Regions from separate parts of the Lysinibacillus sp. NPDC097162 genome, predicted to be linked through region 1. Evidence: riboswitches for the same ligand, from Rfam matches in the RefSeq annotation. Region 1 holds a riboswitch; each other region holds the start of a gene.
The links. A riboswitch is a leader RNA that binds a small molecule or an ion and turns the genes downstream of it on or off. The one in region 1 is predicted to bind cobalamin.
Positions count from the first base shown of each region.

Region 2: linked by a shared signal. The riboswitch ahead of metE (5-methyltetrahydropteroyltriglutamate--homocysteine S-methyltransferase) and the one ahead of ACIQXW_RS07920 (hypothetical protein) in region 1 are both predicted to bind cobalamin.
Region 3: linked by a shared signal. The riboswitch ahead of mmgD (citrate synthase) and the one ahead of ACIQXW_RS07920 (hypothetical protein) in region 1 are both predicted to bind cobalamin.

Region 1 covers NZ_JBIWDT010000001.1:1,582,050-1,589,990, forward strand. The annotation lists gene ACIQXW_RS07915 (GTP-binding protein) at 1-1,882, shown strand, start outside; gene ACIQXW_RS07920 (hypothetical protein) at 2,114-2,887, opposite strand; cobalamin riboswitch at 3,149-3,332, opposite strand; gene ACIQXW_RS07925 (ABC transporter ATP-binding protein) at 3,513-4,238, opposite strand; gene ACIQXW_RS07930 (ATP-binding cassette domain-containing protein) at 4,251-5,000, opposite strand; gene ACIQXW_RS07935 (ABC transporter permease) at 4,993-5,805, opposite strand; gene ACIQXW_RS07940 (ABC transporter permease) at 5,802-6,770, opposite strand; gene ACIQXW_RS07945 (ABC transporter substrate-binding protein) at 6,760-7,941, opposite strand, start outside.
Region 2 covers NZ_JBIWDT010000001.1:1,092,245-1,100,185, forward strand. The annotation lists gene ACIQXW_RS05320 (C40 family peptidase) at 1-750, opposite strand, end outside; gene ACIQXW_RS05325 (VOC family protein) at 1,192-1,554, opposite strand; cobalamin riboswitch at 1,763-1,941, shown strand; gene metE (5-methyltetrahydropteroyltriglutamate--homocysteine S-methyltransferase) at 2,126-4,420, shown strand; gene ACIQXW_RS05335 (hypothetical protein) at 4,777-4,926, shown strand; gene ACIQXW_RS05340 (alpha/beta hydrolase fold domain-containing protein) at 5,537-6,463, shown strand; gene ACIQXW_RS05345 (SDR family oxidoreductase) at 6,866-7,759, shown strand.
Region 3 covers NZ_JBIWDT010000001.1:605,232-613,172, forward strand. The annotation lists gene ACIQXW_RS02900 (ABC transporter ATP-binding protein) at 1-650, shown strand, start outside; gene ACIQXW_RS02905 (ferrochelatase) at 740-1,660, shown strand; gene ACIQXW_RS02910 (ABC transporter substrate-binding protein) at 1,993-3,114, shown strand; cobalamin riboswitch at 3,603-3,794, shown strand; gene mmgD (citrate synthase) at 3,989-5,110, shown strand; gene prpD (2-methylcitrate dehydratase) at 5,209-6,642, shown strand; gene prpB (methylisocitrate lyase) at 6,666-7,583, shown strand; gene ACIQXW_RS02930 (acyl-CoA dehydrogenase family protein) at 7,645-7,941, shown strand, end outside.

The DNA of each region.
Region 1 (7,941 bases):
TGAACAACTACTATTCCATACGAACAGTATTCAAACGCGCGGAAGAGTCGATCACCAAGATACTTTTTTAGATAATCATACTATCGAACAAGCTCGTGGTATTACCATTTTTGCTGAACAAGGACGGATGCAAATTGGGGATGATACATACACACTAATTGATACGCCTGGGCATGTCGACTTTTCACCAGAGATGGAACGCGCAATTCGTGTAATGGATTACGCCATTATTATCGTAAGCGCAGTAGAGGGTGTACAAGGACATACTGAAACCGTGTGGCAATTGCTACGTCAATACAACGTACCAACCTTCTTCTTTATTAATAAGATAGATCGTGAAGGCGCTGATGTAGATGCCGTTATGAAGCAGCTTCGAAAGGAATGTTCGAAGGACGTACTTTTAATAGACGACCCATTGCGTACAGATTATGTCCAGAGCCACATTGCTGAATGGCTAGCTGAACGTGATGAACAACTACTCGATGCCTATTTGACAGAAACTCTCGATGCACAAACATGCCTATTACAGTTGCAAAAGTTGATTAAACAAGAGCAAACATTTCCTTGCTTTACTGGTGCGGCATTAAAGGATATTGGAATAAAAGAATTTTTATCACAGCTCCCTCTACTTACGGAGACTCGATTCGACCATCAAGCACCATTTCAAGGTGAGGTATTTAAAATTCGCCATGATGGAACTCAACGGTTAACGTTTATCAAAGCATTGCAAGGAACTTTACATACACGCCAAGACTTTACATTTGGTGATGTGACTGAAAAAATAACTGAAATTCGTTTATATAATGGCAGCCGTTTTGACACAACACAAGAAGTGCAAGCAGGAGAAATTTTCGCGGTTAAAGGGCTTAGTCTAGCAAAAGTCGGTGATATTTTAGGTAGTACAATACCTCCTCAGCCATATGAGCTTGTGCCTACGTTACAAGCTAAAGTACAGTATGATGGACAACAGCATATAAAAGAAGTTTTACAAGTATTCCGTTTACTTGAAGCGGAGGAACCATCGTTACGAGTCGTTTGGCATGAGAAATTCCAAGAAATCCATGTACATATTATGGGGGTTATTCAACTTGAAGTACTTGCTGAAGTGTTAAAAAATCGCTTTTCACTTTCTGTTACTTTTGGTGAGCCAAAAATCTTATATATGGAATCAATCGTAACAACTGTAACAGGATACGGTCATTTCGAGCCTTTAAAACATTATGCTGAGGTACACCTGTTAATGGAGCCTAATATTCGTGGAACTGGTAACACTTTTGTTAACGCTTGTCATGCTGATGATTTATCAGTTGGAAACCAACGACTAATTGAAAAACATCTATTTGAACGAGAGCATCACGGTGTTTTAACAGGCTCCCCAGTGACAGATGTATGCTTCACCCTTTTGACAGGACGTGCTCATATCAAGCATACAGAGGGTGGCGATTTTCGCGAAGCAACTTTCCGTGCACTTCGACAAGGGCTGGAGCAAGCCGAAAATATATTGCTTGAACCATATTATCGCTTTAAATTGAAAGCATCGAATGATTTTATCGGTCGTATGATGAACGATATCCAGCAAGCAGATGGTACTTTTGATGACCCTCTATTAACAGAGGAACAAGTAACATTAACAGGACGAGTTCCTGTTGCAACATTTATGCATTATAGTACTACTTTCGCTGCTTATACAAACGGCAAAGGGTCAATTTCGTTACAATTTGATGGCTATGATAAATGCCATAATAGTGAAGAAATAATTGCACAAATCAATTACAATAAACAGGCAGATCCCGACTATACATCATCAAGTATTTTTTGTGCGAAAGGAAAGGGCTATTCAGTTCCTTGGTATGAGGCAAAAGAAGCCATGCATTGCTTGTAATTATCCGAGAAACCGCACTTTCCAAAGCATAACAGCGATTGGGGAAGGTTTATCGGTTATTTAGCAAGTTTTATTGGCGATTTGAATGGTTTTATCGGCGATTCAGCGACTTTTATCGGCGATTTTAAAGGTTTTATCGGCGATTCAGCCAGTTTTTATGGCGATTTCAAAAGTTATCCATAAAAAATGACAGAAGGCATCGAGAACATCTCGATGCCTTTTATATTAATCCTATAAAGCTTTTTTCGCTTTCGCAACAAAGTTATTCGCTGATTCCACAATTACGTAACCATTACTATTCGAAAAATCAACAAGAACCGAACCTGGTTTACTCTTTAAAATTTGTAATTGCTCAATTAATTGGAGCAATAATTGATGACCATTGCCTCTTGGATGCCAATTTAAATGATAGTCATTTAATTCTTTAACACTTTGAAGAAATTGAGCGTATTCACACTCTACATACTTTATTAAATGTACTATTTTATTACTATCTTGATTTGTATGAACGACTAACGACAACTCTTCTAAATAGGTGTGATAGAAACGCATAACCATCGAGCATAGTAAATCATTGACTCTTGCAGCACTTAAGATGGGCTTTGGCTCTAAATCAAGCCTATCTAAATTTGGTTTAGCTCGAATCGAATCAATACGTGTTATTAAATGATACGGCTCACCATTTACCTCATATACGATTGGATTTGTTGGCATGTACATCATAAAGGCATTCTTTTTTGTTTTCAGCTCATCCGCTACACTTGCTTTAGCAAAAAGGCACCCTTCATACACCTCATTTTGAATCCAAATGATGCCTTTGTTATAGAAAATTTGATTAAATAAACGTTCGTTCCGAATAAGTCCTGTTGCTAAAAACTGATCAACAAGTGCTTCAATGACCATTCTCGTTTTTGGCTGCTTGGCAACTTCAATGCGCGGCAGTTTACAAATCTTCATATCTCCATATTGCTTTTCCTGTGTTGTACAAACATGAATTTTCGTCATACGTGCACCTCTTTTCGTACATATTTTCAAAACAAATGTTTAGATTACATAAAAAGACGGATTTCCTGCTAAATAAGAGGAAATCCGTCATCCGGCTAATCATTATCATTCATCAAGTAACATCAAACATTGCACCAATGGGAGAGATTTGGCTCGATGCCGTATCCCTTTATATCCTTTGGTTTTTATCGTTTGACGTACTGTGACGAACAGAACATTCTGTTTTGTCAACATGCCACCTCCTATTCCTCGTAGGTTATTGGTGTGTACTTGTAACAGGCAGGTCTCCTGACTTATGGTCATCGCTTCTTTTCACCTTCCCATCATTTGACAGTGGTATTTGAAAAGACGCTCACATTTACAGTTGCGGGACAGTGTCGGACTTGCACCGACTTCCCTTTTCAGTAAATTGCACGCAATTTACACCTATTACTACACGCTATTCAGTTTTAATAAAATGTATAGTATCGCTAGTATACTATTAAATCACATTGTAAAGTAATGGAATTTCAATGTCAATGAACAGTACAAGGTATCTATTTGGACTTACAGATTAATATAGTTTTGAGTACATTCGTAAAAAGGATATTTTTCCATCCAGATCAAAGCTAATTATTTTCAAATATCATTCACTTTCCATCGCTTGAAATAGCTTTTGAGCATAGCTATCGGTGAAATTAAATGCACCTTGTTCCTTGTACTGTTCATCGACAATTTCGCCAGCTTTCATTACATAAATCCGTTCACTTAAATATGAAACTGCTTTTAAATCATGAGAAATAAATAAAATAGCCATGTTTCTTTCTTTATTTAACGAAATTAATAAATCGATAATTTCCCGCTGAATTAGACGATCTAGGCTAGAAACAATTTCATCACATACTATTAATTTTGGTTCAACTAGAATAGAGCGTAATAAATTTACTCTTTGCTTCTCCCCACCACTAAGTTCAGAGGGTAGAGATTGTAATACATCGTTTGATAACTTGACCTTCTCGAGCATCGTTTGTAAATAGGTGTCCGTCACGAATTTCTGATGCTGCAATGGCTCCCTTAATAGTTCCTTAACCGTCCACATAGGGTTTAAAGCATTACTAGCATTTTGGAATATAATTTGGCACTTTTCATAAAAGGACTTCCGATTGTTCTTTGTGATTTGTTGATTTTGAAAAATTACGGTCCCTTTATCAGGTGATTCTAGCTGCATAATGACTTTGGCTAAAGTACTTTTACCGCTTCCACTTTCTCCTACAAGTCCGACGATTTCGCCTTCTCCTACAGTAAGGTTTATATTTGCTAACACTTGCTGTCCTGTTCGATAGCTTTTATTTACGTTTTCTACCCGAAGCAACTAAAACGCCTCCTAAAAATGATTTGTGACAAGCCGTTTTGTATACGGATGTTTTGGTTGCTCAAAAATTTCTGTCGCTTGCCCCTTCTCGACAATCTCTCCATTTTTCATCACAACAATCGTATCCGCTAGTGAAACTGCAACCCCTAAATCATGAGTAATCAATATAATAGTTGTTCCCAGTTGAGCATGTAGATTTTTTAGTAATGTAATAAAGTGTTGTTGATGCAACATATCTAGTGCAGAAGTTGGTTCATCAGCTATCAAAATGTCTGGCTTATTATACAATGCACAGGCAAGCATACAACGTTGCAGCATACCCCCTGACAACTCAAATGGATAGCAATCTAATACATCTTCGGTCAAATTTAATTCCTTTAAGATAGCGGTCATTTTTGGCAGAAACATTGCTTTCTCCTCACCCATTCGTAAGGCAGTAAACATATACAATTGTTGTTTCATTTTTTGGGTAGGAGAAAAGCTATTTGTAGCATCTTGAAAAATAGTAAAGATATGCTTTGTCCGTAACAGTAACCTATCTTTTTTTGACATCGCCATTATATTTTTCCCATTAAAGTACACTGCCCCTGTCGTCTCAGCTTGTGGCGGGAGCATTCCTAAAATAGCTGATACGGTTGTGCTTTTCCCACTCCCACTTTCACCAATAACTGCTGTAATTTGGCCTTTTGGCACAGTTAACGAGATATTGTGGATGAGATTTTTATCGTTCACTCGAACAGTTAAATTGTCGATTTTAAACATGTGATCGTTCTCCCCCTTGTTTGAAAGTGCTCCCGATTGCTTGCACACATAATATCGTCACAAAAATCATAAACCCAGGAAAAAGGCCGATCCACCAAGCACCAACGAGTAAATCATTTTGCGCTGTGTACAGCATCGTCCCCCATGACGGGATGGCTGGCGGCACACCGATGCCTAAAAAGCTTAAAGACACTTCGGTAAAAATCGCACCAGCAAAATTAAATATCGTCACGACAAAGATGGCTGGCAAACTATTACGTAATAAATGACTAAATAATATTTTCCACAATGGGGTACGGAACATTTTAGCCATTTGAACAAATTCCATTTCCTTTAAACGAATAAACTCTGAGCGCACGATTCGAGCTGTGACAAACCAGCCTGTGAATCCGATAATCATGGCCATTCGCCAAACACTTCCTTGCATAATTGCTTGCAGGGCAAGCACAATGACCAAGGATGGAATCGTTAAAAATGCCTCCAAAATGCGCATCATTATTACATCGACGGCACCACCAACAAAACCGCTTATACCACCGTAAATAATGCCTACAATGCTAGAAATTACGACTGACACAATGGCGATGAAAAGTGTCACTTTTCCCCCAACAAGTATTCGTGATAAAACATCTCTGCCTAGCTGATCTGTACCGAGTAAATGTGTAAGATTAGGTGCTTCATAAATCTGATTCATATCCATTGCATTTGGTTCAAAAGGTGCCAACAGTGAGGAGAAGATGGTTGTTCCTAAAATTATGCAAAGAAGTGCAAGCCAAAATAGTGGCATCTTCCGTCGTTTTCTCATACTATTTTCCCTCTTCTCAATCTAGGGTTGATGCAAATCATTAAAACGTCGATTACAAATAAGCAAATGACCACCACAACACCAATAATCAGAATGGCTCCCATAAGTACTGGGAAATCCTTTACCATCACTGATTTCACTAGCAGTGATCCTAAACCTGACCAGCCAAAGAGTGTTTCAACTACTATGGAACCACCAAAGAATGAAGGAATCGTCACACCAATATAATTGATATACGGAATAACAGAATTCCGTAGTATGAGGTTTCTTATTTGTCGGTCTGGTACTCCATTTGCACGCGCAACTTGGACATAATAACTACGATTCTCTGCCTTAACACTATCCTGTAAAAAACGTGCGAATATGCCCACATGAGAAATTACTAAAACGATTAAAGGGAGCACAATATGGTTTAAGCGATCAAGCCAACCTCCATTGCCACGCACATCATTCATACCTGAAGAAGGAAACCAACCAAGCTGTAGCGAAAATATTATAATACAGACAATACCTAGCCAAAATGGAGGAATCGCAGAACTTGCAATACTAAAGATGGATAATCCTCGATCCAATAAAGAACCTTCTTTCATTCCTGCCCGTAATCCTAGCCAAGTAGAGACAATTGTAACGATGAATAACGTGAGTGCCACCAGCTGTAATGTGTTGGGTAAACGTTCTAATAAAATCGTTATTACTGGTCTACCTTCTTTTGCAGAATAGCCTAAATTCCCTTTTACCGCTTCACCTAGCCAAGTGCCATATTGAAGAAGGACTGGCCTATCTAAGCCAAACGCTTTTTCAATTCGTTCTTGCTCAGCTACTGTTAATGTTTGAGCATTGCCTCCATAATAAGCCGCCGCCGGATTGCCAGGTGCAGCATGCATAATGAAAAAAGAGAGGAAGCTCACGATAATGAGGACAATTGTCCCCATTATCACTCGCTTCCCGATCCACTTAGCGATCATTCCATTTCCACTCCTCGACATTCCATAAGAAGCCGGCGCCGTGATGACCTAAAATACGCTCTTTAACACCACTAATATTTTTATTAATGCCATAAACAGCATCAACATAGGCAAAATAAGCGAACGGTGGATCTTCTGCTAGCTCCTCTTGTAATGCCTTATAGACTTCCTTGCGTTTTTCAGGATCGACAGTTGTTCTTCCTTCTTCTAGCAAAGCATCTACTTTCGCATTTGCATAGCTACCATAATTGTAGCCAGCACTTGTTACGCTAGATTCGTCAGAATAGAATAAACTGTACGTATGGTGGTCGGCATCATATGGACTTCCCCAACCAACCATAAACGCTTGTGTTTCTTCAATAACGATATTGCTCCAATCAAGTGCTGCTACTTCAACATCTGCCCCAATTTCTTTATAGCCTTGCGCGACATAATTGGCCATATTGACACGAACTGTATCTGTAATCGGTGCCGTAATAGTAAAGGCGAGTTTGTTACCGTCTTTATAGCGGAATCCATCATCTGCTAATATCCAGCCTGATTTTTCTAATAATTCATTTGCTTTTTCAACATCAAAAGTATAATGTTCAATATTTTCGTTTACATAGGCATGCTTTTGTAGCGGCGAATATGCTTCTGTACCATAACCATGTAAAATACCTTTGACGATGCCAGCTCGATCTGTACCGTAGCTTACCGCTTTTCGAACATTGACATCCTTCCAAAGTGGATACTTCATATTAAATAACACGCCACGATAATCTGCTGATTCAACTTCATACATTTTTAACTGCTCTACTTTTGAAAGTTCTTCAACCTGATTCGGATCAAGTAAGGCAATATCTACCTCACCGGATTTTAGTTGTAATGCACGAACATTACTATCAGGAATAAATTTAAAAATGACTTTTTCAATGGATGCTTTTGTTCCGAAGAAAGATGGATATGCTTTAAGCGTTAAGCTTGTCCCTTTATCCCATTGCTCCACCATATAAGGTCCAGCTCCAATAGGTTCTTGGTTAAACGTAGCCGTTCTCATCTCTTGACCTTCAAAGACATGCTTCGGCAAAATTGGCACTGTTAACTTATCTAACATCGGCGTAAATGGTTCATCCAATTCGATTGTCATCGTTGTGTCATTTACTTTTTGCATCGCTTTAACATGGATAAA
Region 2 (7,941 bases), 490 kb from region 1:
GGCACGTGATACCGTAGTTCCTTTAGCCATTTGTTCTTTTAGAGTTGTTGCGCCAAGTTTTACACCGCTCTTACGATAAACATATTCAACGAAACCAGGGGCTGTAAATTGTAAGCTTTGTTCTTTATTTAATGAGCTTATTGTTACTTTATTTTTATAAGTAAATGCATTTTCAACAACTGTATCGCCTTTCGTCGCAGGGTTAGCCGATAGTAATGTTGGTAATACTCTTCGTGCAGATACGTAGTTGTCAGTGTAATAAGGCTTACTACTCATATCCGAAATGACGATATTTTGCTTGGAATCAGCCATATGAATAATTTTGTTATTTCCAATGTACATACCTACATGATCGGGGTCTGTGCCCGTTTTTTTACTTTTAAAGAATACTAAGTCGCCTTTTTGCAATTGGCTTTTAGGAACAAATGTCCCTTGCTGGATCATATAATTTTCATTATAAGTCCCAATATCTACTCCATTCTGTTCAAAAATATACATAATAAATGAAGCACAAGAAAACTTGTAAGGATATGTAGACTTGTAAACTGAATTACTATATGTAGCCTTACCAATTAAACTTTTTCCTGTTTGAATAAGTTGCTCAGCCTTTGCTGCGACAGCTTTGTCATTATGTTGTGCATTTGTCGTTGCAGCCTCAACTTTGATTGGTTCAATGGATGCTTGAACGATTCCGAATGAGCTAAATCCAATCGATAATGCTAGTGTAGTTTTTAAAAATTGTTTTTTCATGCTGTTTTTACCTCCTGTAAGCGAGCAGTAAATTCATATCTGTTTGCTTGCTGTTGCAATAATCGTAGCATGAAAAAGTAGGGGTTCTGTGAGGTAAATGTTTCCACAGGAAGCCGCACTTTATGTAAAAACCTTGATATATAAGGCTTTATCGCTTGAATTTACAGTTTCATTACAAATGTTTCAGTTTGATAAATAGTGCATACAAAAAACGCTAGTAACTATGCATTGTTACTCCTAGAAACAATGCTAGGCAATGTGCTAATAGAGAAATAAAATAAGGGTAAGGAATGATATAAAAATAACTTTATGAGTCGAAGAGTACTTATAAAAGCACGTAGGTATAGGAATTTTTTTCGATGGCAGAGAATTTAAACAAAGAGGTTCAACACTTTAAACTGTAAATAAAAAAGCTGCCATTGAAGGCTGCTTTTTAAAAATTTAAATCGGCTGAATAATTTCTACTCGATTACCAAAAGGGTCTCTAAATTCAAAGCGCTCAAAATTAGGAATTGGAACAGAATCAAGGATTTCGATATGATGCTCTGTTAATACTTTTTTCCAATATGCTACATCCTCTACTTGATAGGCAATATGCGCTTTCGTTGTTAGTCGATCAAAGCCGTCTTCTGTGCCAACATGTACTTCGTGATGACCAACTTGTAGCCAAAATCCACCACGCCCTTTAAGAGATTGTGGTTTCTCTATTTCTTTGAGCCCTAACACATGGCAATAAAAAACTTTCCCTTGCTCCTCGGTACCTTTTGGAATCGTTAATTGTACGTGATGTAATCCGATAATCATAGTAATCCTCCTCACTCATTCTTCATATAACTATATATTTCTACAAATTACTTAAAATACCTTTTCTGATTAGTAGATTGTTTTATTATTATGTTGTCAATTAGTCTTTAAAAATTACTCAAAGTGTAACTTTGTACAGAAAAACTACTATATCTTCACAAAAGTTATACTTTTCAGAAAAATATATGTTATAGTAGGAAACATAATTGAATATTGTGTAAGAGTTGGTGCCAAATGAAAGTTTGGCTTAAAAGGGAAGTCGGTGTAAATCCGACGCTGTCCCGCAACTGTAAATCGGAGCAAATCACATATGCCACTGGGGAACTGGGAAGGCTGTGAGGCGTGTTGATGAGAAGCCAGGAGACCTGCCAATGTCTAGTACACACCAAATAACCTACGTGGAAATAGGTGGTGAGATGTGACCGAATCGGCACTGTGCGACTAACGAATATATACGATAATTAATATATTATCGTATCGCCTCGTCATAGCTAATTTAGATAGACAATAACTACCATTTTCCTAAAAAGGAAGATGGTTTTTTTATTTTAAACCAGAGGAGAGAAGGAATATGACGTATACAACGACTGTAATAGGCTACCCATACATAGGGGAAGACCGTGAATGGAAAAAGGCATTAGAGGCATTTTGGAGAAATGATCTTACAGAAGAAGATTTCTTACAAAAAATTAAAGAAATTCGTCTTGCACGTATCGACAAGCAGCTTCGTAGCGGTATAGATATTGTCACAGTTGGGGATTTCACACTATATGACAGAATGCTTGATACAGCGATGATGTTTGGCTTAGTGCCAAAGCGCTTCGGCTGGCAAGGTGGAAAGATTGACTTACAAACGTATTTCGCGGTAGCACGTGGAAATAAAGAAGCTGTTGCGAGTGAAATGACAAAATGGTTTAATACAAATTATCATTACATTGTCCCTGAATATGAAGGTCAAGCTCTGCAACTAACAGACAATAAAATACTTGCAGATTTCCTTGAGGTTAAAGAAGTATATGGCATTACTGCAAAGCCAACGCTAATCGGGCCATATACATTTTGCAAGCTAACAAAAGGTTACGATAAAGTAACACAAGTTGCGTTTATTTTAGCACTACTACCACTGTATGCGCAGATTATTCAAGAGCTAGTAACAGCGGGTGCTGACTGGATTCAATTAGAGGAGCCTGCATTAGTCACATCATTAGATGAGGCAGAGGTAAAACTTGTGCAAGAAATATATACACAATTAGCAGCCGCTGTACCAGAGGCTAATATTATGTTACAAACCTATTTTGAATCGTTATCAGCTTATAACACACTAATTGAACTCCCTGTACAAGGATTTGGCTTAGATTTTGTTCATGGCTATACGAAAAATATGGAGGCGCTACGTCAATTTGGCTTTCCACATGATAAAGTATTGGCGATAGGAATTGTTAATGGACGAGATATTTGGAGGGCAAATTTAGCAGAGGTAAGTACAACAGTTAGGGCAATTAAACAGCTGACTAGTGCACAAGAGCTGTGGGTTCAATCGTCATGTAGCTTACAGCATGTGCCGATTTCGACCGCACTTGAAACAAAATTAGAGCCTGTCTTAAAAAATGCGCTTGCATTTGCTGATGAAAAATTAGCAGAAATATCAGAGGTGGCTAAGTATTTAAAAGAAAAAAATCATACGTCCAATCATACTATCTCTGAGAGCATGAAGGCAATTGAAGCATTAAAAAAACACCCCGTACGAAATAATCAGGCTGTTCAACAAGAAGTACAAACGGTGTCGACAGAGGATTTTGAACGTCAAAATGATTTTAATGCGCGTCAGATTATACAACAACGTTCACTGCAGCTACCACTATTTCCAACGACTACGATTGGTAGCTTCCCTCAATCTGATGAAGTGAAGCGCACACGTAATGCATGGCGTAAAAAACAGCTTTCAGATGAAGCATATGCTGACTTTGTCGCACAAGAAACGAAACGATGGATTGCCATTCAAGAAGATTTAGATATTGATGTACTCGTGCATGGTGAATTCGAGCGTACGGATATGGTGGAATACTTTGGTGAAAAGCTAACAGGCTTCGCTTTTACAGAAAAAGCTTGGGTCGTTTCGTACGGCTCTCGTTGTGTAAAACCACCGATTATTTACGGTGATGTTGCATGGGAAGCGCCGATGACAGTGAAAGAAACTGTCTATGCACAAAGTTTAACAAATCGATATGTGAAAGGGATGTTAACAGGTCCTGTTACGATTTTGAACTGGTCATTTGTACGTGACGATATCGCTCGAAAAGATGTGACCTATCAAATTGCACTTGCACTAAGGAAAGAGGTTGAAGCATTAGAAGCGGCTGGCATTTCTATTATTCAAGTCGATGAACCTGCATTGCGTGAAGGCTTGCCTTTACGCAAAGAACATTGGGGCGCATATTTAGATTGGACAGTGAATGCTTTTAAGCTCGCTACGGCTAGTGTAAAGGATGAAACACAAATTCATACACATATGTGTTACTGTGAGTTCAATGATTTTATTGAACCAATTAGTGCATTGGATGCCGACGTTATATCTATAGAGACGTCACGCAGTCATGGAGAGCTAATTGCATCACTGCAAATAAACCCATATAAAAAAGGGATTGGATTAGGTGTTTATGATATTCATAGTCCTCGTGTGCCGAGCGAACAAGAAATGTTAAGTATCATGCAGGATAGCCTACAAGTATTATCGACAAATCAATTTTGGATCAATCCAGATTGTGGTTTGAAAACGAGAAAAGAACCTGAAACAGTTGCAGCGCTCGCTCATATGGTTGCTGCTGCCAAAACATTACGTCAACAAGTACAGCAATCCACCTATTGATTGTAAATAAAAAAATATAGGAATAGAAAACGTTGAGTTACTAAATCCCCTGAGAGACGAAAATGCTCAGGGGGTTTTGTCTGTATATAGGACAGGACGGTCTTGTTTAGAAAATTAATTAAAAGTAATCTTAGTATGTTAACTGAAAATTTTAAAATGAATCAGCAAAATCAATGTTGTAAAGATAAGGATTATAAATGACCATTCGGCAATAAATCACTTTACGAAGTTTTGAATGTTTTTACGGATATATGCAAGGTTTGTAGTACACTAATAAGGTTTACTTCAGTAAAATAAGGTATATTATATTTGGTGAATAGATTCTTCTTTAATGATAAGAAAAGTAGGTGAACAAAGTGGGGAAATATCAATTGGATACTAAAGGTAAGGTAGCTGTGGCAAAGTATCATGAAAAAAACAAGCCTGCCAAATTTGATAAAAAGCAGCAAATTGAAAAAATACGTGCAGAGTATTTAAAAAAGAAGCAAGATCAAACAGAAAAATAATAGAAATGAAAACATAGGGATACTTAATCTATTATAGGTAAACGGCGCTTGAAGTCTTTTCGAAAAAGGATTAAAGTTTTATTCTATAAACTAAAACCTATAGTAGGGATATCGTCAAAAAATGCGGATTTACAACATTCAGAAATATGTATAACCCTCGATAGTGCAACATCGTTCCAAATACAACGAAAGCATTGCTATGACTGAATTTTGGAGAATGTGCATAAAAACTTCTATAAATAATGTTCCCAAGTAAAGCCACGAAACGTTGATGGTACAACATTCGTGGCTTTTTCATGTGCTCCAAACTTTCATCGGGGAACGTTATTTTGTATAAGTATTTCTGTAGATAATAAATTAAAATTAATCATATGTAATAAAGTCTGATAATTTGTAATAAAGTCCAATAATTAGTAAAAAAGGTGTGATACAATTGCATTGACAAGATGGGTAATGAAACTTCAACTAATGGGCCATTGAATTGAATACCATCTACACAAGACCTTCGATCCAACAAAGACTTCAGATAAAGAAAACATGGTGATCTCAAATCATTTCGTGTTATGAAACAGGATGAAAACAATAAAAAGTTTAAAGGAGAGAAATAAAAATGAGTGTAGAAATTTATAATGGAGAACGTTCTGAAGAAAGTATTCAATTTGAAAAATGGATAACTTTGCAAGGTAATAAAAAAAGTTTTTCTAGTATTGAAAACACCGAAAATTTCCTTAAACAAAGGGGAACTGAAAATACTAAGCCCTATATTATTGGGGATGATGTTACATTTTTAAGTGATGTGCAGGAGCGAACATTCGAGGGCATGCAAGTCTTTACATTAAATGACCAAAAGTCCTCGAAACAAAAAGTTATTCTTTATATACACGGAGGTGCTTGGACGAGTCAACCTTTAAATTTACACTGGTTGTTCATGGATAATATGGCACAATCTTTAGATGCAAAAATTATTGCTCCTATTTATCCTAAAGTACCTCATTTTAACTATAAGGATACCTATCCGAAAATCCTCAACCTATATAAAGAAATTCTTGAAACTGTTGAAAGTATTAATCAATTGACTATCATGGGCGATTCGGCTGGCGGAAATATCTCACTTGGTCTGGCCCATCTTTTAAAGATGGAAAATCTACCTCAACCGAAAGATATTATTTTATTATCTGCATGTGTTGATATGAGTTTGGGCAATCCTCTTATACCTGAATATGATGAAAAGGATCCTCTGTTAGCTCGTGAAGGAATGGAAGTAATTACAAAGATATGGGCAGCTGATAAAAGTGTAACTGACCCATTAATTAGCCCAATTTACGGTGACTTTAAAGGACTTGGGAAGATCACTCATTTTATTGGAACACACGAGGCTTTATATCCAGATGGCATGATATTTGATGAAAAACTAACAGAACAAGGAATTGAAATCAATACTTTTGTTTATCCTCAAATGATTCATGTGTTTGTTGTTATGCCAACCCCTGAAGCCAAAGATGCACAACAGAAAATTATTAATATAATTAGTAACTAAGTGTTTCCTTTTAGTCATGGAACAGTTGTTTTATATTTAAATAGAGACAGGTTAGCAGGCAGTAGGTAGAAATCACAAACTTAATATTCAACATTCGAGCGCGATTACAAGAATCAGCGCTCTTTTTCATTAAAGGGCAATATACTTGAATACGTTTTAAAGCCATTATTGGATATTTATGTAATAGAGGTATTTGTAGAGTTTGGGAATGATGTGAATCACCGTATTTCATATTTAATAGTTGGGTTTCAAGTAGGTAATAAATCTGAAGCTGTTTAAAGTAAATACCACGGGGTATTCAAAATATGTAACAGGATAAAGTTAGTGCAAGCTCGAAAAAGCCTTGTGGAACTTTTTTATCCTTGCGATTTACTAATTAAACAAAATAGGAGATGATTTTTGATGGGAAACTCACATCTAACCGACCCACGTAAGAAATTTCATACGGAAAAATTCCCGGATCAAGAACAGGATACTCCAGCACTACAGAATGAAATGAAACCCAAACCTGACTGTGGTGAAGAATCATATAAAGGATACAATCGCCTGGAAGGGCGCAATGCCTTGATTACCGGAGGCGATTCTGGGATTGGCCGTGCCGTCGCCATTGCCTATGCACGCGAAGGAGCAAATGTGGCGATCCAATTCTTCCCTGGTGAAGAGAGGGATGCCAACGAAGTTAAAGAGTTAATAGAAAAAGCTGGAGGAAAAGCATTGCTTCTACCGTATGACTTGCGGGAAGATGGTACAGCGACAGAGATTGTTACAAAAACAGTGGAAGCTTTTGGCGGATTGGACCTGCTAGTATTGAATGCTGCGCAACAAATCGCACAGCCATCCTTAAGTGACTTAACAATCAAACAAGTGCAAGACACTTTCAAAGTAAACATTATCAGCATGTTTGAGTCCGTAAAAGCTGCAGAAGAACATCTGGAACCAGGAAGTGCGATTATTACCACTACATCGGTTCAATCTTTCGATCCATCCTCATCTTTAATGGATTATGCCGCTACAAAAGGTGCGATAAGCAACTTTATGGTATCCCTGTCCTCGTACTTTGCTTCTAAGGGTGTGCGTGTCAATGGTGTCGCGCCAGGTCCAATTTGGACGCCATTGCAGTTGGATAATGGAAAATTGGAAGGAGAAATTCCTGCGTTTGGCCAAAATACGCCACTCGGTCGTGCGGGACAGCCAGTAGAGCTTGCGCCGGTGTATGTTCTTCTGGCCTCTGATGAAGGAAGTTATATTACCGGTCAGATTTATGGGGTGACAGGTGGCAAGCCGATAGACTTGTAATCTTAAGTATGTGACAAATAGAAAAACTCCATCGAAATCAGTGATGATTCACTGATTTCTCCTTTAAGACGGCACGGGAACTCATAATAGATAATGAAAACGTAATAAATGATATGCCTCCTACAGTTGATGTTTTGCGTTTTAACTGTAGGAGGCAACTAGATGCTTCAACAGTAGAAGAA
Region 3 (7,941 bases), 980 kb from region 1:
TGATTTCACGTCTTTTAAAACCAAATAGTGGTACAGTATTTTTAGATGAACGAAACATTCATGAAATGAAGTCGAAAGAAGTGGCTAAAACACTAACGATGCTCCCGCAAATGAATAGTCATCAATTAGATTTAACAGTGCGCGAGTTAGTAGAGTTTGGGCGTCATCCGCATAGCGGAGGGAAGACGGTCCTGTCAAAAGAGGATAAAGAAATTGTCGATTGGGCGATTGATGTAACTGGATTGAAAGACTTGCAAAATCGTGTACTGCCTTCGATGTCTGGAGGTGAACGGCAACGTGCTTGGATTGCAATGACTGTAGCACAGCATCCTAAAGTGTTACTGCTAGATGAACCAACAACATATCTAGATATTGCACATCAATTAGAAGTGATGGAGCTTGTAAAAGAGTTAAATCATAAATACAATATGACCGTTATTATGGTGTTACATGATATTAACCAAGCTGCACAAAATAGTGAACGGCTGATTGTACTAAAGAAAGGAAAAATACATTACGACGATTCACCACATTGTGTATTATGTAAAGAAATGTTTCAAACAATTTTTGAAATTGATGCTGAAATTTATATGCAAGATGGAAATCCAATCTTTACCCCAGTAAAATTGTGCTCAAGTTCTTGCAAATGATGAAAGCTCATGTTTCGGGAAGAAATATGAAGCGACTACAACACCCATAAAAATTAACTTATTATAATGAAGAAAAGGAGATTTAAAATATGATTGGTATAATTTATTACGCTTATGGCGCACCGAAATCTTTAGACGATGTAACACCTTATTTTACACATATAATGAAAGGTAAAACACCACCACCTCATGTGATTGAAAACGTTACGGCACAATTTAAAAAATTAGGCGGTGTTGATCCATTAGCAGCAAATACGGGGCGTATTGCTAAAGGGCTGGAACATTCTTTACAGAATCGCTTAACACAGCCTGTAAAAGTATATAATGCATACAAACATACAGAACCTTATATTCCAGATGTTGTTGACACAATGCTTGAAGATGGTATTACAACCTTTATTACGCTACCTGTAAATCCGATTATGTCTACAGGTGCTGCAGCGTTTCATGATGAAGTTAGTACGTTATTAGCTTCTCATGACGTTAAGGTCATTCATGCGAAAAATTGGCATTTAAACGATGAATTACTTGCTGTATATAAAGATCGTGTTCAACGTGCATTTGAATGGATTCCAGTTGAAAAACGAGCACAGACGCATGTTTTATATACCGTCCATAGTCAACCAATTGATCCCGAAAAAAACGAAAACTATGTACGTCAGTTTGCCGAATTAGCCGAAGCCATTTCAAAAGCAGTTCAAATTGATAACTGGCATATTACATATCGAAGCGGTCATGGGAAAGGTGACTGGCTAGGTCCAAATGTAAAAGATAAAATTAATTCATTACAAGGCGAGGGTGCTCAAGGTATCGTCACTTGTGAGCTCCTTTCCCTTTCAGCGGATATTGAGTCCTATTTTGAAGTCGGATATGAATGTCATAGATTATGTGAGGAACTTCAAGTAGAATTTGCCCAATCGGAGTTTCCAGGTGATAGCTATGATACCATTCAAGCTTTAGCTGCCATTGTCGAGTCATTTATTCCAACAGCATCACAACTTCGTTCATAAGTGCAAACGGATTGAAGTGAAAGTAAACGATGCATCAATTTCACTCGAGGGGACCAAGTCTCCTCGAGTATGTAGTGTTAAGAAGATAATTATCGTGATTAAATAGTGCCCTACTGCGTGATTATGAGTACATGTCTTTGACACTCATCCATCACCCAAGTGGGCTTTTTCTTGTTTGCCATTAGCAATATGGACTGAATAAATATTTATGTTTTGGCATGAATATTAAAATAATTGTCGAAAAGTGTTGACTCATCGTGCTAATATCATGTAAAGTATTAATTGATATTGATAATCATTATCAATTAAATTATTTTAGGAGTGTTTAACAAATGCATTGGAAATACCCATTATCAGCTTTAGCAATTTCTGTGTTATTAGTTGGATGTAATCAGTCAGACAACGCACATAAAGCTACATCAAATGAAACAATGGAAACGACAGAAGAGACGATTATTAAGGACGAGCTAAATCGAGATGTAACAATCCCATTGAATCCTGATCGTGTTGTAGTAGGAGGTATTTTACCATATTTCTCTACTTGGTATATTGCCACTAATTCAACAAAAGAGATTGTTGGGATGCATCCAAACTCATATAATGCAGCTTCTCATTCCATCTTAAAAGATATTTCACCTGATGTATTAAAAGCAGATACCTCTTTTATTCAAAATGGGGAAGTGAATATTGAAGAATTGATGAAGGTTAATCCTGAAGTCTATTTTGAAATTGCTTCGGATGAAAAATCCATTAATAAATTAGAAGAAGCAGGGGTTCCGACAGTAGCACTGAAAGCAACAACAGATTCTGATGATCCATTAGAAATTTTGAACCGATGGTTAACATTAACTGGTGAAATTACAGGCACAACGGATCGACCTGACCAAATCATTCAAGAAGGTAAAAAGAATCAACAAGAAATAAATGAAAAACTAGCAAATGTACAAAAAGAAGATATGCCTAAAGTAATGATTCTTCAATACCATAACGATAAAGAAATATCGGTAGCAGGCTCGAATATGCATGGCAATCGATGGATTAAAGCTACGGGTGGTATCGATGTAGCAGAAAAGGATATTCAAGGCATTAAAGCAGTTAATATGGAACAAATATATAATTGGGATCCAGAAATTATCTACATTACGAACTTTACCGAAACACAGCCAATAGATTTAATCAATAACACGATTAGTGGACAAGATTGGAGTCAGATAAAAGCAGTAAAAAACAAACAAGTGTACAAAGTGCCACTTGGTATTTATCGCTGGTATCCACCGAATGGAGATGCACCCCTTATGTTAAAATGGATGGCGCAGCACAACCATCCAGAAATATTTGACTATAATATGACCGAAGAAATTCAAAATTACTACGCTAAATTCTACAATTATGAAGTAACAGAAGACCAAGTAAAAGACATTTTAAATCCATCTTCTGAAGCGGCAAAATATTAAGAGAATAGCAACTAAAAGTGTGTTACTTGCTTTAAGTGCACAATCTGTTCCACAATCGACTAGACTTCTAACAAAGACGATAAGAAGCCATCTGATGTTAATTTTTAATTAATGTCAGATGGCTTTTTCGGTTTAAAGGTTAGGTGATATTAAATAGAAGGAAAAACGGCTAAGGACATCTATAGCTGTATGATTATTTGTTTAAAGAAAAAAGAAAAATTCATATAGAAGGCTGTAGACAAGATTGTATGAGAGGCATTTTTAAGAAGAGATATCGGGAAAAAAACAATGGGTGCTAGAATAATGGGCATCTATGAAGATAATAGAATCAGTAAAGGTGTTTTTAAAACTTTTTTATACGGAATAGTGCTGAAAAAAGAAAAATAGTTCATTAATGATGGAAAATAGCTTTCCATTATTTGTTTTTTCTGAATTTTAGCTATATTGATTGTTTATAAGTCTCTATGTTAAGGTTGAAAGACAAATTGAATATGCTAAATTTTGGTGGTTTAAATGAATTTTTTCATTTGATTAAAAGGGAAGTTGGTGAGATTCCAACACTGTCCCGCAACTGTATTTAGGAGTTACATAACAATACCACTGTTTTGATTGTCAAAATGGGAAGGGGTTATTTAACGTTGATCATAAGTCAGGAGACCTGCCACTGAATAACGCATCAATTTACCTACGAGGATAGGGAGGTGTTAGCTACTGCATGATTTTTGTGAATTCAACTGTAAATTCACAGTTTTTTTGGGCTGTCATGCTTTTGTCGGTTAACAACTTCTAAAGGGGTAGAAGTTGTTTTTTTGTTGTTCTTTTGTGCACGAATGGTAACGCTTACAAGAATAATTAAACAAAGGGGCTGTCATTGATGGAGTTAACGTATTCACCAGGTCTTGATGGAATTATTGCTGCTGAAACAAAGCTATCATTTTTAGACACTATCGGGAGTCAAATTGTAATACGAGGCTATGACTTAATTGCGTTATCACAAAGGTATTCGTATTTAGACATTGTCCATTTATTGTTGCATGGAGAAATACCAACTACCGGGCAACAGGCTGATTTGCAGGATAGGTTGAAATCCTACTATCAGGTACCACAAGATATCTTTCAAATTTTTAAACTCTTGCCTAATGGAACACATGCAATGGATGGGTTAAGAACTGGAATCTCTGTTCTAGCAGGCTATGATCAGCACATCAATGATCGTTCGACTGAAATGAATTTGACGCGGGCTTATAGACTTTTAGGCGGTATGCCTAACATCGTCGCGAATAGCTATCGCGTCTTAAACGGCCAAGATGTGGTCAAGCCAGATAGCGAACTTTCTTATAGTGCCAATTTTTATTACATGATTACTGGCAGAAAACCAACGGCGTTAGAAGAGGAGATTTTTGATCAGTCGCTCGTGTTATATAGCGAACATGAGATGCCGAATTCAACGTTTACGGCTCGTGTTATCGCCTCTACGCAATCAGATTTGTATGGTGCCTTAACGGGAGCTGTCGCTTCATTGAAAGGGAATTTGCATGGTGGGGCAAATGAAGCAGTGATGTATATGCTGCTTGAAGCTAAAACAGTAGAAGGCTTTGAAAACTTACTAAAAAGTAAACTACAAAATAAAGAAAAAATTATGGGCTTTGGTCACCGTGTCTATATGAAAAAGATGGACCCAAGAGCACAAATAATGAAAGAGGCTTTGTATAAATTATGTTTGGAGCAAGGTGATGACCGTTTATATCACATGTGTGAAGCTGGCGAAAAAGTGATGGTACAGGAAAAAGGATTATATCCAAATTTAGATTATTATGCAGCACCAGTATACTACATGCTAGGCTTGCCTATTGAAATCTATACACCTATCTTTTTCGGTTCACGAACGATTGGCCTGTGTGCTCATGTGATTGAACAGCATGATAATAATCGATTATTTAGACCTCGTGTTCATTATATTGGCGAGCGTCATAACCTTGAAGAATTGTCGGTATAGTCAAGTATTAACAACTCGCCATAGAACTGATGGGTATTCTGACCAATGCCCATCAGTATACTAGTATATCAAATTCATGACTTGAAAGGAAGATATAGATGATTAAAACAAATGACATATCTAAGACAGATCAATTACTTACGGATATTGCTGATTATGTATTAAATACTACGATTACAAGTGAAGAAGCTTATGAAACGGCTCGCTATGTTTTATTAGATACTTTAGGTTGCGGCATTTTGGCCTTACAGTACCCAGAATGTACAAAACTCCTTGGACCAGTAGTTGCTGGCACTGTCGTTCCAAATGGTACACGTGTTCCAGGAACTTCTTATGTTCTCGATCCCGTAAGAGGGGCCTTCAATATAGGATGTATGATTCGCTGGTTAGATTACAATGACACATGGCTTGCTGCAGAATGGGGACATCCTTCTGATAATTTAGGTGGCATATTAGCAGTGGCAGATTATTTGAGTCGTACACGAATTGCCGAAGGGAAAGAGCCACTTAAAATCAAAGAAGTATTAGAAATGATGATAAAAGCCCATGAAATTCAAGGGATACTCGCATTGGAGAATAGTCTGAATCGTGTTGGATTGGATCATGTTTTATTTGTCAAAATTGCATCGACAGCGGTAGTTACCAAAGCATTAGGAGGAACTCGTGAAGAAATGATTAATGCTTTATCAAATGCTTGGATTGATAATTCAAGCTTACGAACATACCGCCATGCACCGAATACAGGCTCTAGAAAATCATGGGCAGCGGGAGATGCAACAAGTAGGGCAGTCCAACTAGCGATGATGGCTGTGAAAGGGGAAATGGGGTATGCGACAGCATTATCTGCGCCTGGCTGGGGCTTTCAAGATGTACTCTTCAATAAACAAGACTTAAAGCTTGCAAGAACACTGGATTCTTATGTGATGGAAAATGTTCTATTTAAAGTTTCTTTTCCAGCTGAATTTCATGCGCAAACTGCTGCAGAATGTGCCGTGCATTTACATCATGAAGTGAAAAATCGTTTACATGACATTGAGCGCATTCAAATTACAACACATGAATCCGCGATACGAATTATTGATAAGGAGGGACCTCTTAATAATCCAGCAGACCGTGATCACTGCATTCAATACATTACAGCAATTGGACTTATCTATGGTGATATTACGGCAGACCATTATGAGGATAACGTAGCGGCAGATCCACGAATTGATGACTTGAGAAATAAAATGGTCGTCGTAGAAAAATCACAATATACAATCGATTATCTAGACCCTGAAAAACGCTCGATAGCCAATGCTGTGCAAGTTTATTATAAAGACGGTTCAATGTCTGAGTTAGTGGAATGTGAATACCCGTTAGGGCACCGTTTCCGTCGTGAGGAAGCATTCCCTCAAATTATTGATAAATTTCAGCAAAACATTAGTACACATTTTTCTCAAAAACAATTGAACGAAATAAATCGTATCTGTTCTGATAAAGAGCTTGTTGAAAATAGCGATGTTAACGAATTTGTCAATTTATTTGTTTAACGAGAGAAGGGAGGTATTGGTAGATGGCGTGGATTGTCAATGAAACTGTTTCGCAAAAACAAATGGCTGAGCAATTTCGAGCATTAATTGCTCGAAAAGATATTTTACAAATACCTGGTGCGCATGATGCCATGGCAGGTTTAATGGCTAAAAAAGCAGGCTTCGAGGCATTATATCTATCTGGAGCTGCTTATACAGCGAGTCGAGGCTTACCTGATTTAGGAATGATTTATTCGAATGAAGTAGCCCATTGTGCAAGCAATATTATCCGAGCTACTAATGTCCCAATGCTTGTGGATATTGATACAGGTTTTGGTGGTGTATTAAATGTCGCACGAACTGCTCGTGAAATGGTTGAAGCAGGAGTTGCCGCGGTGCAGCTGGAAGATCAAAATTTACCGAAAAAATGTGGCCATTTAAATGGAAAAATGCTTGTATCTCAAGATGACATGATACAAAAAATTAAAACCATTAAACAAATAGCCCCTACCTTAGTCATTATTGCTCGGACAGATGCAAGATCTGTGGAAGGTTTAGAACAGGCTATCATACGAGCAAAAGCGTATATAGCAGCTGGTGCTGATGCAATTTTTCCAGAAGCATTACAAAACGAAAAAGAGTTTAAACATTTTGCCAATGAAGTAACTGCACCATTATTAGCGAATATGACGGAATTTGGTCAAACACCGTATTATACAGCTAAAGAGTTTGAAAAAATGGGGTATGCGATGGTCATCTACCCTGTTACTTCCATGAGAGTAGCGGCAAAAGCTTATGAGCGAGTATTTGAATTAATAAAAAATACAGGAACTCAAAAAGAAGCTATTGAGGATATGCAAACGAGAAGTGAATTATATGAAACGATTTCTTATTACAAATTTGAAGATTTGGATAATGAGCTGGCTAAAACGATCTTGCCTAAAGAGGAGATAAAAGGATAGTGCACAGGAGAAAAGTAATCTACTTTTCTCCTACATCTTTCTTAACACAAGGGGGGCTAGTATGGGAAAAATAGATGACAAGGTTATGAATGAGGAAAGCATGGCTAATATTTTTACACCAGAAGATTTTTGCGATGATGAAGCACTCATCGCAAAAACGGCAGAGTTGTTCATAAAAAATGATGTTACACCTAATATGGCACTTATTGAGAAGCACCAGTATGATGTGACCCGTAGATTATTTCAAAAAGCAGGTGACATCGGCTTACTTGCTATTGAAGTGCCTGAAAAGTATGGAGGTTTCGCGCTAAATAAGAAAATTTCAGGACTAGTTGCGGAGAAAATAGGGTTTGGTGGC